3 regions of the Kitasatospora sp. NPDC001095 genome follow, and region 3 is predicted to be linked to each of the others. Evidence: riboswitches for the same ligand, from Rfam matches in the RefSeq annotation. Region 3 holds a riboswitch; each other region holds the start of a gene.
What was found. A riboswitch is a leader RNA that binds a small molecule or an ion and turns the genes downstream of it on or off. The one in region 3 is predicted to bind S-adenosylmethionine.
Positions count from the first base shown of each region.

Region 1: it holds a riboswitch for S-adenosylmethionine, as region 3 does, so the genes downstream of both, ACWDBB_RS19250 (aminotransferase class V-fold PLP-dependent enzyme) here and ACWDBB_RS00950 (IclR family transcriptional regulator) in region 3, are expected to answer to the same signal.
Region 2: it holds a riboswitch for S-adenosylmethionine, as region 3 does, so the genes downstream of both, thrC (threonine synthase) here and ACWDBB_RS00950 (IclR family transcriptional regulator) in region 3, are expected to answer to the same signal.

Region 1 is NZ_JBSFKQ010000021.1:43,248-48,479, reverse strand. Features, by position in the region: gene qcrA (cytochrome bc1 complex Rieske iron-sulfur subunit) at 1-9, opposite strand, end outside; gene qcrC (cytochrome bc1 complex diheme cytochrome c subunit) at 18-827, opposite strand; gene ctaE (aa3-type cytochrome oxidase subunit III) at 1,015-1,635, opposite strand; gene ACWDBB_RS19260 (response regulator) at 2,031-2,456, shown strand; gene trpD (anthranilate phosphoribosyltransferase) at 2,574-3,650, shown strand; SAM riboswitch class IV at 3,760-3,878, shown strand; gene ACWDBB_RS19250 (aminotransferase class V-fold PLP-dependent enzyme) at 3,931-5,232, shown strand, end outside.
Region 2 is NZ_JBSFKQ010000055.1:3,634-8,865, forward strand. Features, by position in the region: gene otsB (trehalose-phosphatase) at 1-830, shown strand, start outside; gene ACWDBB_RS30865 (alpha,alpha-trehalose-phosphate synthase (UDP-forming)) at 817-2,283, opposite strand; gene ACWDBB_RS30870 (glucosyl-3-phosphoglycerate synthase) at 2,381-3,418, opposite strand; SAM riboswitch class I at 3,530-3,664, shown strand; gene thrC (threonine synthase) at 3,681-4,961, shown strand; gene ACWDBB_RS30880 (MoaD/ThiS family protein) at 4,988-5,232, shown strand, end outside.
Region 3 is NZ_JBSFKQ010000001.1:215,192-220,423, forward strand. Features, by position in the region: gene ACWDBB_RS00940 (phosphotransferase family protein) at 1-313, shown strand, start outside; gene ACWDBB_RS00945 (threonine/serine exporter family protein) at 731-1,984, shown strand; gene ACWDBB_RS00950 (IclR family transcriptional regulator) at 2,045-2,758, opposite strand; SAM riboswitch class I at 2,959-3,101, opposite strand; gene ACWDBB_RS00955 (hypothetical protein) at 3,177-4,328, opposite strand; gene ACWDBB_RS00960 (AfsR/SARP family transcriptional regulator) at 4,589-5,232, shown strand, end outside.

The DNA.
Region 1 (5,232 bases), on a different contig from region 3:
TTCTGACATGTCGTGGCTCATGACTTCTTGGCCTTGGTGGTGTGGGCGGCGACCCAGATCGCGACCGCGATGAGCGTGCCGAGGCCGAAGATCCAGCCGAACAGGCCCTCGGTCACCGGACCGAGGCTGCCCAGGGTGAGACCGCCGGGGTTGGGCTCATCGTTGGTGGTGTGGCGGACGAAGGCCACGATCTGCTTCTTCTGCTCCTCGGGCATGGTGGTGTCCGGAAACGACGGCATGTTCTGCGGGCCGGTCTGCATGGCCTCGTAGATGTGCTTGGCGTCCACGCCCTCCAGCGACGGGGCGTACTTGCCCTTGGTCAGGGCACCACCCTGGCCGGCGAAGTTGTGGCACTGGGCGCAGTTGGTGCGGAACAGCTCGCCACCCTTGGAGATGTCCTCGGGGTTGGTCGAGGTGAACTGCTCCTCCGTCGGGGTCACCGGGCCGGGACCGAGGGAGGCGACGTAGGCGGCGAGCTGGTCGATCTCGGCCTGCGTGTAGATGTTCTTCTTGCGCGGGACCTGCGCGCCGGGCTGCTGGGCGGGCATGCGGCCGGTGCCGACCTGGAAGTCGACGGCGGCGGAGCCGACGCCGACCAGGCTCGGACCGTCACTGCTGCCCTGGCCGTTCAGGCCGTGGCAGGAGGAGCAGCCCACGGCGAAGAGCTTCTTGCCCTCATCGATCGCGAGCGACTGCGCGGCGACGTCGGCCTGCGCCTTGTCGGCGGGCGCGAACGCGGCGTACAGCCCCCCGGTTGCCGCCAGGGCGAGAAGTAGGACGACCAGCGCCGCCAATGGGTGGCGCCGTCGTGCGGAGAGCTTTTTCACGGAATAACCCCGGTGTCAGGATCTGGTCGACTGGTGGGTGCACCCGGCGGCCGGTCTGGCCGGCACGAGGCTGCCTGTCTAGGGCTGCGCGCGCGGTCGGTCGGTGGGAGCGTCGGCACCGGCAGAAGCGGCCCGTCGCCGGTGAGGGCGGGGGCCGCAGCCGGTGGCCAGCGACCTGATCAGCTGGTTACTTGATCAGGTAGATGGTCGCGAACAGGCCGATCCACACGACGTCGACGAAGTGCCAGTAGTACGACACGACGATCGCGGCGGTGGCCTGCTCGTGCGTGAAGCGCTTGGCTGCGTACGTCCGTCCCAGGACCAGCAGGAAGGCGATCAGACCACCCGTCACGTGCAGCCCGTGGAAGCCGGTGGTCAGGTAGAACACCGTGCCGTACGGGTCGGAGGACAGCGAGAGGCCGTCCTTCTTGACCAGCTCGGTGTACTCGAAGACCTGGCCGCCGATGAAGACCGCGCCCATGGCGAACGTGAGGATGAACCACGCCCGGAGCTTCTTCACGTCACCTCGCTCGGCGGCGAACACGCCGAGCTGGCAGGTGAGCGAGGAGAGCACCAGGATCGTGGTGTTGACCGACGAGAAGGGCACGTTGAGGGCGTGGGCCTTCTCGGTCCAGAACTCCGGCCCCTTGACGGAGCGGAGCGTGAAGTACATCGCGAAGAGGGCCGCGAAGAACATCAACTCGGAACTGAGCCAGACGATCGTTCCGACGCTGACCATGTTCGGCCGGTTGACCGATCCGTGCGCGTGCCCGGTTTCTACTGCTGTTGCTGTCGCCACGACGGACATTATGTCGGTCCCTTATTCCGTCTTCACGTCGGGGGGTGTCCCTCGGAGTGTCCGGTGCGTGCGGTATGCCCGCTTGGGGGGCGGCGCGGGGTCCGGACGGGGGCTGAGCAGCGGCGTGTCCCTTTTCTGATGGTTCCTCGGAGGGGCCCGCGACCCCGTTGCCCGGTGCGTCGTTGCACGGCCGGAGCAGCCGCATGAGGTAGGGGACGGGACCCGGGGTCGGCCGTACGGGTGGACCGGACGGGATCGGGTGACGGACCGTCCTCCGGGTGGGTGAGCCGGGGTGCGGCCCGGTTGGCCGGGAAGCTGCACGAGGAGGACTCGGCGGGGGTGATCGGGAGTAGCATCCGGATCAGGCGAACGTGGTCCGGATCACACTTGAGGGAGCAGGGCCCATGGCGTACACGACCGATGAGATGCTCACCGTCCTCGTCTACAGCGACGACCGCAACACCCGCGAGCAGGTGCTGACGGCGCTCGGCCGCCGGCCCGCCGAGGACCTTCCGGAACTGACCTACCTGGAGTGCGCGACCACCCCCGCGGTGCTCAAGGCACTGGAGAAGGGGGGAGTGGACCTCTGCGTGCTGGACGGTGAGGCCGTTCCGGCCGGGGGGCTGGGCCTCGCGCGCCAGCTCAAGGACGAGATCTACGGCTGCCCGCCGGTGCTGGTGCTGATCGGCCGGCCGCAGGACTCCTGGCTCGCCGCCTGGAGCCGGGCCGACGCGGCCATCTCCCACCCGGTGGAGCCGGTGGCGCTGGCCGAGGCGGCGGCCACCCTGCTGCGGGCGCGACTGGCGAAGCGGACTCCGGCAGTCCGCTGAAGGCGGCCCGGCAACTGGAAAGGACAGGGGTAGAAGCGGAGGCTTCGCTCGATAGGCTGGCTCCATCCGTACGGACGTCCCCCCGTAGTGGGGAACCGACAACAGCTGGAGTCAGCCATGGTGAACGTGAACCCTGCGAACGGCGGTAGCGACCCCGCGCAGGTGGTCCGCACCTGGCCGGACCTCCTGGCGGCGCTGTTGCGGGGGGAGGACCTCGACCGCTCGTCCACCGCGTGGGCGATGGACCGGATCATGAGCGGCGAGGCGTCCCCCGTACAGGTGGCCGGGTTCATGATCGCGCTGCGGGCCAAGGGCGAGTCGGTCGAGGAGATCGGCGGCCTGGTCGACGCGATGTACGCGCACGCGGAGCCGCTGGACATCCCCGGCCCGGCGGTGGACATCGTCGGCACCGGCGGCGACCGGGCGAAGACCGTCAACATCTCCACCATGTCCGCGATCGTCGCGGCGGCCGCCGGCGCCAAGGTGGTCAAGCACGGCAACCGGTCGGCCTCCTCGAGCAGCGGCTCCTCGGACGTGCTGGAGAAGCTCGGGGTGGCGCTGGACCTCTCGGCCCGGCGGGTCGCCGAGGTGGCCGAGGAGGTCGGGCTCACCTTCTGCTTCGCGGCGAAGTTCCACCCCTCGATGAGGCACGCCGCCACCGCGCGGCGCGACCTCGGGGTGCCGACCTCCTTCAACATCCTCGGCCCGCTGACCAACCCGGCCAAGGTCACCGCGCACGCCATCGGCTGCTTCGACACCCGGCTGGCCGGACTGATCGCCGGGGTCCTGGCCGAGCGGGGTGCGACGGCGCTGGTCTTCCGCGGCGACGACGGACTGGACGAGCTGACCATCACCACCACCTCGCAGGTCTGGCTGGTGCGCGAAGGGGCGGTCACCCGGACCGCCTTCGACCCGCGGGACGTCGGCATCGAGCTGGTCGGCATCGAGGCGCTGCGCGGGGCGGACGCCTCGTACAACGCGGAGGTCGCGCGGCGGCTGCTGGCGGGGGAGCACGGGCCGGTCCGGGACGCCGTCCTGCTGAACACGGCGGCGGCGCTGGTCGCGCTCGACCTGCGCGACGCACCGCTCGCCGAGCAGTTGGCGGCCGGCATGGAGCGGGCCGCCAGGGCGATCGACTCCGGCGCGGCCCAGGACCTGCTGCGGCGTTGGTCGGAGGCCACGAGCCGGATCTGACACGGCAGTTGGCGGGGCCCGCGGGAACTCCTCCCGCGGGCCCCTCGCGCTGTCCGGATGCCGGACGCCCGTTTGACCGCCCGATGGGCGCGGCCTAGAGTCTTCGCCAGGTCATGAGTGACAGCACAAAGCCCCAGCTTGCTGTCCGGCAACCCTCCGTCCGTGGCGGGGTGCCCTGGGTGAGGACCGGGTCGTCACGGCAAGCCGTCCGTGCGACAAGCGCGGACGCCGGACGAATGACACTCCCGGGGTCCCTTACCCCTTGAAGGAGTGCATCCCCATGTCCCCCGTCGCCACCGAAATCTGCGCCCCGCTCGCCGTCCTCGGCACCGACGTCCAGGTCCCGCTCGCCAGCGGTGAGAAGGTCGGCTACGCGGCACTCGACTACGCGGCCAGCTCGCCGGCGCTCCAGCGGGTGTGGGACGACGTCGCCGCCTACGCGCCGTACTACGGCAGCGTCCACCGCGGGGCCGGGTACCTCTCCCAGCTGTCCACCGACCTGTTCGAGCAGAGCCGCCGCACCGTCGGCGAGTTCCTCGACCTGCGGGAGGGCGACCAGGTGGTCTTCACCCGGGCCACCACCGACTCGCTCAACCTGCTGGCCGCCGCCGTTCCGGCCGGCACCCGGGTGTTCGCCTTCGAGACCGAGCACCACGCCTCGCTGCTGCCCTGGGCGCACGCCGGACTGGACGTCACCTACCTGCGGGCGCCGCGCTCGCGGGCCGAGGCGGTGGCCGCGCTGGACGCCGCGCTCGCCGAGGCACCCGAGGGCCCCAAGCTGCTCTGCGTCACCGGCGCCTCCAACGTGACCGGCGAGCTGTGGCCGGTCGCCGAGCTGACCGGGACCGCGCACCGGCACGGCGCCCGGGTGGTGCTGGACGCCGCCCAGCTGGCGCCGCACCACCGGGTCTCGGTGCGCGAACTGGACGTCGACTGGATCGCCTTCTCCGGCCACAAGATCTACGCGCCGTTCGGCGCCGGGGTGCTGGCCGGCCGGGCGGACTGGCTGGACGAGGCCGAGCCGTACCTGGCCGGCGGCGGGGCGACCCGGACGGTGGCCCGGGAGGCCGACGGCTCGGTGGCCGTGCAGTGGCACACCGGCCCGGCCCGGCACGAGGCCGGCTCGCCGAACGTCATCGGCGCCTACGCGATCGCCTCGGCCTGCCGGGCGCTGACCGAGGCCGGCTTCGACGCGCTGGAGGCCCGCGAGCGGCAGCTGGTCGCCCGGCTGACGGCCGGGCTGGCCGCGATCCCGCAGGTCAAGGTGCTGAACCTGTTCGGGGCCGACACCGCACGGGTGGGCGTGCTGTCCTTCGTCGTCCGGGGCTGGAACAGCTCGCACTTCTCGGCCGCGCTGTCCGCCGAGTACGGCATCGGGGTGCGCGACGGCCTGTTCTGCGCCCACCCGCTGGTGCGCACGCTGCTCGGGGACGAGGACGTCGCGCTGTCCGAGTGCGGGGCGCCCGAGTCCTCGCTGCCGGGCGAGCGCAGCCTGAACGCGATCCGGGTGAGCTTCGGCGCCGGGACGCCGGACGAGCACGTCGACCGCTTCCTGACCGCCGTCCGGGAGCTGGTCACGGAC
Region 2 (5,232 bases), on a different contig from region 3:
AAGAGATGTTCGTGCCGGCGACCGGGGCTGGGCGGGACGGGGTGCGGGCCGTTCTGGCGGCGCCCGGGGATGCCGTGATCGGGTTGGACTTCGACGGGACGTTGGCGCCGATCGTGGCGGATCCGGAGCGGGCGCGGGCGCATCCGGGGGTGGTGGGGGCGTTGCGGCGGCTGGCTCCGGTGGTGGGTGGCGTGGTGGTGGTGACCGGCCGGCCGGCCGGGGTGGCGGTGGAGTACGGGGGGTTCGCGGGGCTGCCGGGGGTGGTGGTGCTGGGGCACTACGGGGCCGAGCGGTGGGAGGGCGGGGAGCTGTCGGCGCCGGAGGCGCATCCGGGGGTGGCGCGGGTGCGGGAGGAGTTGCCGGGGGTGCTGGAGCGGGTGGGGGCGCCCGGGGGGACGTGGGTGGAGGACAAGGGGCGGGCGGTGGCCGTGCACACCCGGCGGACGGCGGCGCCGCAGGAGGCGTTGGAGCTGTTGCGGGCGCCGGTGGGGGAGTTGGCGGCCGAGTACGGGCTGGTGGTGGAGCCCGGTCGGCTGGTGCTGGAGCTGCGGCCGCCGGGGGTGGACAAGGGGGCGGCGCTGACCGGCTTCCTGCGGGAGCGGGGGGCCCGTTCGGTGCTCTACGCGGGGGACGACCTGGGGGACGTGGCGGCCTTCGCCGCGGTGGAGAAGCTGCGCGGCGAGGGTGTCGCGGGGGTGCTGGTGTGCGCCGGCGCGGTGGGGGACGCGCCGGTGCGGGAGCTGGCCGACCGGGCGGACCTGGTGGTCGCCGGGCCGGAGGGTGTGGTGGAGCTGTTGGGGGCCTTGGGGGACGCGCTCACAGCGCGTTGAGCTGGTCCAGGAACCACTGCTGCGGGGGGAGTGCGGTGGCCGCCGCCGCCAGGCGCTTGGTGCGGTCGGCGCGCTCCTCCGGGCTCATGGTGAGGCCGGCGTGGAGGGCGTCGGCGGTGGCGACGACGTCGTAGGGGTTGACGGTGAGGGCGTCGTCCTTGAGTTCGGCGTGGGCGCCGGCCTCGCGGGAGAGGACGAGGGCGCAGCCGCGGTCGGAGACCACGGGGACCTCCTTGGCGACCAGGTTCATGCCGTCGCGGATGGGGTTGACCAGGGCGACGTCGGCCAGCCGGTAGGCGGCGAGGGAGCGCGGGAAGTCGTCGTCGACGTGCAGGATCAGCGGTTGCCAGGTGGGGGTGGCGAATTCGGCGTTGACGGCCTCGGCGAGTTCCCGGACCCGTGCCGTGTAGTCGCGGTACTCGGCGAGGTCGGTGCGGGACGGGTAGGCGAAGGCGATGTGCACCACCCGGTCGTGCCACTGCGGGCGGGTGCGGAGCAGGTGCCGGTAGGCCAGCAGGCCGCGGACGATGTTCTTGCTCAGCTCGGTGCGGTCGACCCGGACGATGGTGCGGCGGTCGCCGACGGCCGCGCGGAGGGCGGCGAGGCGTTCGTCGACGTCGAGGCGGTGGGCGCGCTCACGCAGGAAGTCGGCGTCGGCGCCGAGGGCGTGCACGCCGAGGCGGGTGGTGCGGCCGTCGAGCGTGACGGAGAGCGCGTCGTGGTCGACGCCGGCGCCGAGGAGGTCCGCGCAGCAGGCGGCGAAGGCGCGGGCCCAGCGCTCGGTGAGGAAGCCGGCCCGGTCGGCGCCCAGGATGCCGGTGAGGACGGCCCGGGCGACGTCGTCGGGCAGCAGCCGGTAGTACTCGGGCGGGGCCCAGGGGGTGTGCGAGAAGTGGCCGATCCGCAGGTCGGGGCGGGCCTCCCGGAGCAGGGCCGGGACCAGGGAGAGGTGGTAGTCCTGGACGAGCACCGCGGCGTTCGGGGCGGCTTCGGCGGCCAGGGCTTCCGCGAAGGCCTCGTTGTAGGCCTGGTAGGCGGCCCACTCGGTGCGGAAGCCGGCGTCGAAGGCGGGGGCGGTGGGGGTCGCGTAGAGCAGGTGGTGGACGAACCAGAGGGTGGAGTTGGCGACGCCGTTGTAGGCGCGGGCGAAGGTCTGCGGGTCCAGGTCCAGCATCCGTACGGCCTGGCCGCCGACCGCGTGGCCGGCCAGGTCGAGGCGGCCGCGGGGGGCCCCGGCGGCGGCTCTGCGGTCGGAGTCGTCGAGGGCGGCGCAGACCCAGACGGCGTTCGGGTCCTCGATGGCGGAGAGGCCGGAGACCAGGCCGCCGCCGCCCCGCCGCAGGGTCAGCGTGCCGTCGTCGGCGGTGCTGAAGGACACCGGTCCCCGGTTGGAGGCCACCAGGACGGGGGCGGTGCCGGTCGCGTTCGAACGGTTGGTCGTGAGATCGCCCATGGTTGGCATCTTGCCGGGGGCTCGGCGTGGCAAACCCGCGGGGCCTGTCTTCGAACCCCCGGCGTCGCCCCGCGGACGCGGGTTCGAGGACAGGCCCCTAATGACGGGTGGCGTATTCCGGCACGGTGTGCATCGGGGGGCGTTCCAGGGCGGTCACCGGGTGGGTGTGCGCGGTGAAGGCGCGGGTTTCCGGGTCGCGGGTGAACTGGGTGAGGTGGGGGTGGACGAGGTCGGCCGAGGCCTTGAGGCGGTGGGTGCGGTCGAGGCGTTCCAGGGCGGTCCGGTAGATGGTGGCGGCCATCCGGCCGAGGGCCTGGCCGTCCTGGTGGCGGTGGTGCCGGACGCCGACGTCCACCTGGGCCAGGGCGTCGAGGCCTGCCACTTCCAGGGCGTCGACCAGCAGGCCGAGTTCGACGCCGTAGCCGGTGGGGAAGGGCAGCCGTTCGAGCAGTGAGCGGCGGGCCGCGTACTCGCCGCCGAGGGGCTGGACGAAGCCGGCGAGTTCCGGCCAGTGGAGGTTGAGCAGGGGGCGGGCGACGAGTTCGGTGACCCGGCCGCCGCCGGCGGGCAGGACGGCGCCGTCCGACTCCAGCGGGCGGTCGTACATGGCCTTGACCAGCTGGATCGACTCGTCGGTGAGCAGCGGGCCGACGATGCCGGAGACGAAGGCCGGGTCGAACTCGCGCAGGTCGGCGTCGACGAAGCAGACGATGTCGCCGTGGGTGACCAGCAGGGAGCGCCAGAGCACCTCGCCCTTGCCGGGGACGGCGGGCAGCCGGGGGAGGATCCGGTCGCGGTGTTCCACCCGGGCGCCTGCCACGGCGGCGACGGCGGCGGTGGCGTCGGTGGAGCCGGAGTCGACGACGACGAGTTCGTCGACGAGCGGGAGGCGTTCCATCAGCTCGCGGCGGACGGTGCGGACGATGTCGCCGACGGTGGCCTCCTCGTCCAGGGCGGGGAGGACCACGCTGACGGTGCGGCCGGTGCGTTCCTTGGCGTCGAGGAGGGTGTGGACCGGCCGGTCGGCCGCGCTCCAGGAGCGGCGGTGGAGCCAGGATGCCGCCTGCGGGAGGAGCTCGGGAGTCGGTTCGGCGGGCACGGAGGTCTCCTCGGCGGGGTCGGTGGAATCTGTCATCTCGCGTGGCGGACGGTCCCGTTCAGGATTGGCGCCTTCGGATACAGTCTTCGTACAGCGGTCGGACCTTCGCACGCCGGGGTCGCCGTTGAGCAGCACCACAATTTCACAAGCTCATCCAGAGGGACTGAGGGAACGGCCCGTTGACGTCCCGGCAACCTTCTCGCGCGGCTGTCGTCGACAGGCCCCGGCGGGACAGGTGCCAATTCCGGCCCGTGCGCGACCGCGCCACGGGGAAGATGAGGAGAGAGGCCTCGCCATCATGGCTATCAACACCGCCGCACCAGTTTCCGTCGACCTCGGCCCCGCCACCGCGCTGTCCTGTCGCGAGTGCGGCACCCGTTTCCCGCTCGGCCCCAGCTTCGCCTGCCTGGAGTGCTTCGGCCCGCTGGAGATCGCCTACGAGTTCGGCAGCGAGGGCGCCGAGGAGCTGCGCAAGCGGATCGAGGCCGGTCCGGCCTCCATCTGGAGGTACGCGCCGCTGCTGCCCGTTCCGGCGGACGTGGCCTCGAAGCCGAACCTGAACCCGGGGTGGACCCCGCTGGTGAAGGCGGACAACCTGGGCCGGGAGCTCGGGTTCACCGCCCAGCTGCACGTCAAGGACGACTCCGGGAACCCGACGCACTCCTTCAAGGACCGGGTGGTCGCGTGCGCGATCGAGGCGGCCCGGGCGTTCGGCTACACCACGCTGTCCTGCTCCTCCACCGGCAACCTGGCCGGCGCGGTGGGTGCGGCGGCGGCCAGGGCCGGGCTCCGGTCCTGCGTGTTCATCCCGCACGACCTGGAGCAGGGCAAGGTCGTCATGGCCGGGGTGTACGGCGGTGAGCTGGTCGGCATCGAGGGCAACTACGACGACGTGAACCGCTTCTGTTCGGAGCTGATCGGCGATCCGGCCGGCGAGGGCTGGGGCTTCGTCAACGTGAACCTGCGGCCGTACTACGGCGAGGGCTCCAAGACGCTGGCGTACGAGATCTGCGAGCAGCTCGGCTGGCGGCTGCCGGAGCAGATCGTGATCCCGATCGCCTCGGGCTCGCAGCTGACGAAGATCGACAAGGGCCTCCAGGAGCTGATCAGGCTGGGCCTGGTCGAGGACCGGCCGTACCGGATCTTCGGTGCCCAGGCCGAGGGCTGCTCGCCGGTGTCGGCCGCGTTCAAGGCCGGCCGGGACGTGATCAAGCCGGTCAAGCCGGACACCATCGCCAAGTCGCTGGCGATCGGCAACCCGGCCGACGGCCCGTACGTGCTGGACATCGCCCGCCGCACCGGTGGCGCGGTGGAGGACGTCACGGACGCCGAGGTCGTGGCGGCGATCCGGCTGCTGGCGCGGACCGAGGGGATCTTCGCCGAGACCGCGGGCGGGGTGACCGTCGGCGTGCTGAAGAAGCTGGTCGAGACCGGGCAGCTGGACCCGTCGAAGGAGACCGTCGCGATCAACACCGGCGACGGCCTGAAGACCCTGGACGCCGTCTCCGAAGCCGGGATGACCGCCGTCATCCGCCCGACGCTGGACTCGTTCCGCGCCGCCGGCCTCGTGTCCGCCTGAACCATCCGCCCCCGCAAGGAGAAGTCATGAGCGCCAACGTCCGCATCCCCACCATCCTGCGCACCTACACCTCCGGCGCCGCCGAGGTGACCGCCGAGGGCGCCACCCTGGCCGAGGTCGTCGCCGACCTGGAGAAGAACCACGCGGGCATCTCGGCCCGCATCCTGGACGACACGGGCAAGCTGCGCCGCTTCGTGAACGTGTACGTGAACGACGACGACGTGCGCTTCGCCGAGGGCCTGGCGACCGGGATCGAGGACGGCGCCAGCAT
Region 3 (5,232 bases):
CCCGGCGTTCACGCACGGCGACCTGCAGATCGCGCACGTCTTCGTCGACGGCGACGAGGTCACGGGCATCATCGACTGGTCCGAGGCGGGCCGGGGTGACGCCCTGTACGACCTCGCCACCTTCACGCTCGGACACGAGGAGCACCTCGACGACGTCATCGCCGGCTACGGCACCGACACCGGCGTCGACGTCGACGTGATCCACGCGTGGTGGTCGTTGCGCAGCCTGCTGGCGGTCCGCTGGCTGATCGGGCACGGCTTCGACCCCTACACACCGGGCTGTGAGGTCGACGTGCTGAGATCCCGGATGTGAAGCCCTCGATATCCGCCGGCCACTCCCGGAACACCCCGAAGCCGGGAACGTGAGAAGTCGGCCCCGCCGACTTCCTTTGCGCGGGGTGGTGCGCGGCACGGCACAAGGGGCCGTGGGAACGACTGTTCACGGATTCGTGGAGTGCCGCACCCGGGTGCTGGCCCCGGCGTCGAGGAGACGGCAAGGTACCCGGCCATCGAACCGTCCCTGCTCGGCATGACCCGGGACTACGCCGCCTTCGCCTGCCTCTTCGGCGTCCGGGATCTCAGGGACCACTGGCGGCCCGTCGCCGCGGGGGGCGGGGCGCGCTCGTGTTCCCGGGCCGGCCTCTGGGGCCGGGCCGTCGGAAGTCAGCGGGCAACCGAACAGACCGGGGCACAGTCGGACCGATTCGGGCGGGATGGGACGATACCTGCCATGTCAAGCACGTCTTCCCTGGTCCGGGTCACCGATGCCCCGCCCGAACCGCTCCGCCGCCTGCTCCTCGACCTCGGCGAGGCCCTGCTCGGCGGCGGCCTGCCCGTCCATGACGTCGAAGAGGAACTCCACTGGCTGGGGCGGGCGTTGGGGGCTCCGGAGGTGCGGGTCGCCGCGCTGACCAACGGGCTGTTCGTGTCGCTGGACGCGGACGGGGCCACCCGGTTCCAGCCGGTCGGCGGCGCGCTGCGGTTCGAGCAGACGGCCGACGTCCTCCACCTGGTGCACCGGCTGCGGACGGGCGAGCTCGACGGGCCCCGGGCGCTGGCCGAACTGGACCGGATCCGGCGGGCGCCGGCCCGCTGGCCCGCGTGGGTGGCGGATCTCGGGGCGCTGCCGGTCGGCGTGGGGGTCTGCCTCTTCCTCCAGCCGGCGGCGGCGAACGTGCTGGCGGCCGGGTTCGGTTCGCTGATCGTGGTGGGGCTGACCGTGCTCGCCCGACGGCTGCCGTACCTGCGGCCGCTGCTGCCCGTCACGGCCGGCTTCCTGGTCGCCCTGCTGGTCCTGGCACTCGCGCGGGCCTCGCTGCTGGAGGGCCCGCTGCGGACGATCGTGGCCACCCTGGCGATCCTGCTGCCGGGCGGGCTGCTGGTCACCGGGCTGTCCGAGATCGCGGCGGGCGCGGCCAGCGCGGGCACGGCCAGGCTGGTGTCCGGCGCGGTCCAGCTGGCGCTGTTCCTCGCCGGGGTGGCCGCGGCCGCGACGGCGATCGGCATGCCGGCCACCGCGCTGGCCAACGTCCAGGTCGCCAAGCCCAGCTGGTGGGTGATCGCGCTGGGGTTGGCGATCGCGGTGGCCGGCGTGGTGGTCAACGTCCACACACCGCCCTCGGCCATCCCGTGGATCGTCGCCGTGATCGCGGTCAGCGTGACCGCCCAGGTGGCGGTGGGGTCGGTGCACGGCGCGGCGATAGGCGGCCTGGCCGGGGCGGTCGCCGCCGCGGTCGCGGCCACCCTGGTGCACTGGCTGCCGGGCGGTCCGCTCTGGCAGGTGCTCTACCTGCCGGCGTTCTGGATCGTGGTGCCGGGCTCCTTCGGTCTGTTGAACACGGCGCAGATAGAGGTCGGGAACGGGGCCCAGTCGGTCCTGGCGGCCGTGTCGGCGGTCTTCGGGGTGTCGATCGGCACGCTGATCGGCGCGGTGATCAGCCGGATCCCCCGCCCCTCCCGCGCCGTGCTGCTGTCCCGGGCCTGACCCGGGGCGGCGGCACCCCGGCCGGGATGGGTGGCGGATTCGGGTCCGCCACCCATCCCGTCAGGCGTGGCGCAGGGCCTCGGTGAGGCGGCGGCCCGCCTCGACGACGGCCTGGGAGAGCTGGGCGCCGGGGTGGCGGGTGAGCCGTTCGATCGGGCCGGAGACCGAGACCGCGGCCACCACCCGGTTGGACTGGCCACGGACGGGCGCGGAGACGGAGGCGACCCCGAGTTCGCGCTCGCCGACGGACTGCGCCCAGCCCCGGCGGCGTACGCCGCTCAGGGCGGTGGCGGTGAAGCGGGCGCCCTGCAGCCCGCGGTGGAGGCGCTCGGGTTCCTCCCAGGCGAGCAGGATCTGGGCGGCGGAGCCGACCTTCATGGGGAGGGTGATGCCCACCGGGACGGTGTCCCGCAGGCCGGTGAGGCGTTCGGCGGCGGCCACGCAGATCCGTACCTCGCCCTGCCGGCGGTAGAGCTGGGCGCTCTCGCCGGTGAGGTCCCGCAGCTGGGTGAGGACCGAGCCGGCCGCGGCCAGCAACCGGTCCTCGCCGGCGGCCGCGGCGAGCTCGCCGACCCGGGGGCCGAGCATGAACCGGCCATGCACGTCCCGGCTGACCAGACGGTGGTGTTCGAGTGCGACGGCCAGCCGGTGGGCGGTGGGGCGGGCCATGCCGGTGGCCGCGACGAGGCCGCCGAGGGTGGCGGGGCCCGCCTCCAGGATCCCGAGGATCGAGGTGACCTTGTCGAGCACGCCGACGCCGCTCGTGTTCTCCATGGGTGGGGTACTCCAGTCTCAAGGCCCGGGAGCAGCGGGTCGGCGCTGCTCACGGCGGCTCCTGGCGGGGAGCCGGGGGGTGGTCAGCGAGGACGGGCCGCGGAAGTCGGCCGATTGCCTGCGCCGGGCACGAGACGGGTACGCGAAAGCGCCGGGGCGGGAAGCGCCCGGGCGAAGGACAGCACAGAGAGCACCGTGTCTCCTCATCTTTCCCGCGCCACATTGGCGACAGGCCGGAGTTGGCACTGATCCCGGACGGCACGGCGCGTACTTCGGACGCCGGGTCGAACGGGGAGTTGCCGGGGCTTCGTAGGGCCGGTCCCTCCACCCCTCTGGATGATTCGCCAGGAACGATACAAGACTCCCCGGGCCCGCTGCCAAGCCCCCCTGCTCTCGACGGCGGGCGGGGCGGGCCCGCTCAGCGGTGGCGCGGCTCCGACAGTCCGGTGCGCGGGGCCGGGTCCGGGCCGCCGGGGGCGGTGGTGTCCCAGGCCCGCAGCGCGGCGAGGGCGGCGGCGCGTTCCGGCGCCGTCGGCCGGGTGCCCTCGGCGCCGAGCAGGTAGTCGGCGACCGGGGTGAGCAGCAGGGTGGCGCCGCCGGCCGGGAGCAGCAGGGCCTCGTCCCACTGGTGCCGGATGACGGTGCGGCGCAGCAGGGTGCCGTGGCGCAGCAGGGTCCCCCCGCGCGGCCGGTGCGCGCGGGTGAGGGTCCGGCGGCGGCGGAGTTCGGGGCCGACCTCGGCCTCCAGGACGGTGCGCACGTCCCGCAGGGAGCCGAGCGGCACGTGCTCGGCGGCGAGGTCGAGCAGGGCGGCGGCCTCCGGGGCGAGCCGGTAGGCGGCGAGGACCGCGGCGGTCTCGGCGGGGTCGAAGGGCTGTCCGGCGAGCTGGGCCACGTCGATCACGTCGCCGGTCAGGAAGGTGCGCGCGAGCCCCTCCTCGGCGAGGGCGATCAGGCATTCCACGTGTTCGTCGGCGGCCAGGTAGGGGCGGACGGGGACGGTGGCGAGGTCGCCGGTGAGGGCGGCGGTGGCGACCCGCACCTGGTACCAGGGGTCGAGCAGCGGGTCCTCGGCCGGCCAGCGCAGGGTGACGGCGGTGTGCCGGGGCCGCTCGCCGAGCAGGGTGACCTCGACGGACTCCACCGGGTGGTCGGTGACCAGACGGTTGACGGCCTGCCAGAGCGTCGCCTCGGTGGGGCTGACGAGGCTGAGCCCGCCCAGCGGCCGGGGCAGGTCCGGCGGGTAGTAGCCGGCCAGGGGGAGGTCCCGGATCGGGCGGACACCGGTGGCGTCGGCGAGGTCGCGGGCGACCCGGGCGTAACACTGGGCCCGGTCGCGGGCGCGCTGCAGCTCGGCCCGGGCGTGCCCGCCCATCCGCACGCCCTCGCGGGAGAGCGCGGCGAGCACCAGGTACGGGAGGTGGCGGTCGGCGCGGGCGCGGTGGAGCAGTTCGGCCGGCCCGGCGGCCGGGTCGACGTCGAGCAGCCGGTGGAGCAGGTCGCTGGTCAACGGGTCGGTGCCGGACGAGGCGGTGTCGGGCCGGTCGGTGTGCAGCAGGTCGGTGTCCATGGGCGTCCGCCTCCGAGAGCCGTGGGGGCGCCCGGGCGGCGGCCGGGCGGCCGGGGACGTGGCGGGTCCGACGGCCGGGGCCTGGCCGGCGGCGGGTGCCACACCACCGATTGTGGTGACGGCCGATCAACACCGGATCACCACCGGGTCGACGATCTCTCGACACCACGCCCGGTGGCGTGGGTTGATAGGGGCTCATCAAATCGGGGGACGGCACGTGCGCGGGCGGGGGCGAGCACATGAGGCGGGCAGGTGCAGTCATGGATGAATTCCGGTTCTCGGTGCTGGGACTGATGAGAGCGCAGCGCGGCACGACCGCGCTGAAGGTGGGCAGCCCCCAGCAGCAGGCGATGCTGGCGGTGCTGCTGCTCCGGCCCGGGCACGGCGCGAGCGCCACCGACCTGATCGACGCCCTGTGGGGCGAGGAGCCGCCGGGCACCGCGATGACGACGGTGCGCACGTACGCCTGGCGGTGGCGCAAGGTCCTGCACGGAGAGGAGCCGGACGCGCCGACGGTGCTGACCTCGGTCGGGGACGGCTACCGGCTGGTGCTGCCCAAGCACGCGGTGGACGCGGCGCAGGCGGAGGAACTGGCGGGGCAGGCCGAGCGTACGGCGGCGGCCGGGGAGCCGCAGCAGGCGCGCGACCTGCTGAACGAGGCGCTGGAGCTGTGGCAGGGCGAGCCGCTGGCGGGCATCCCCGGCCCGTTCGCGCAGCGCCAGCGCCAGCGGCTGCAGGAGCTCCGGCTGACCCTGCTGGAGGAGCGGATCGCGCTGGACCTGGCGCTGGGCCGCTACTCCCGGTGCATTCCGGAGCTGACCTCGCTGACCACCGAGCACCCGCTGCACGAGCGGGCCTACGGGCTGCTGATGCGGGCGCTGTACCAGGCCGGACGGCAGGCGGA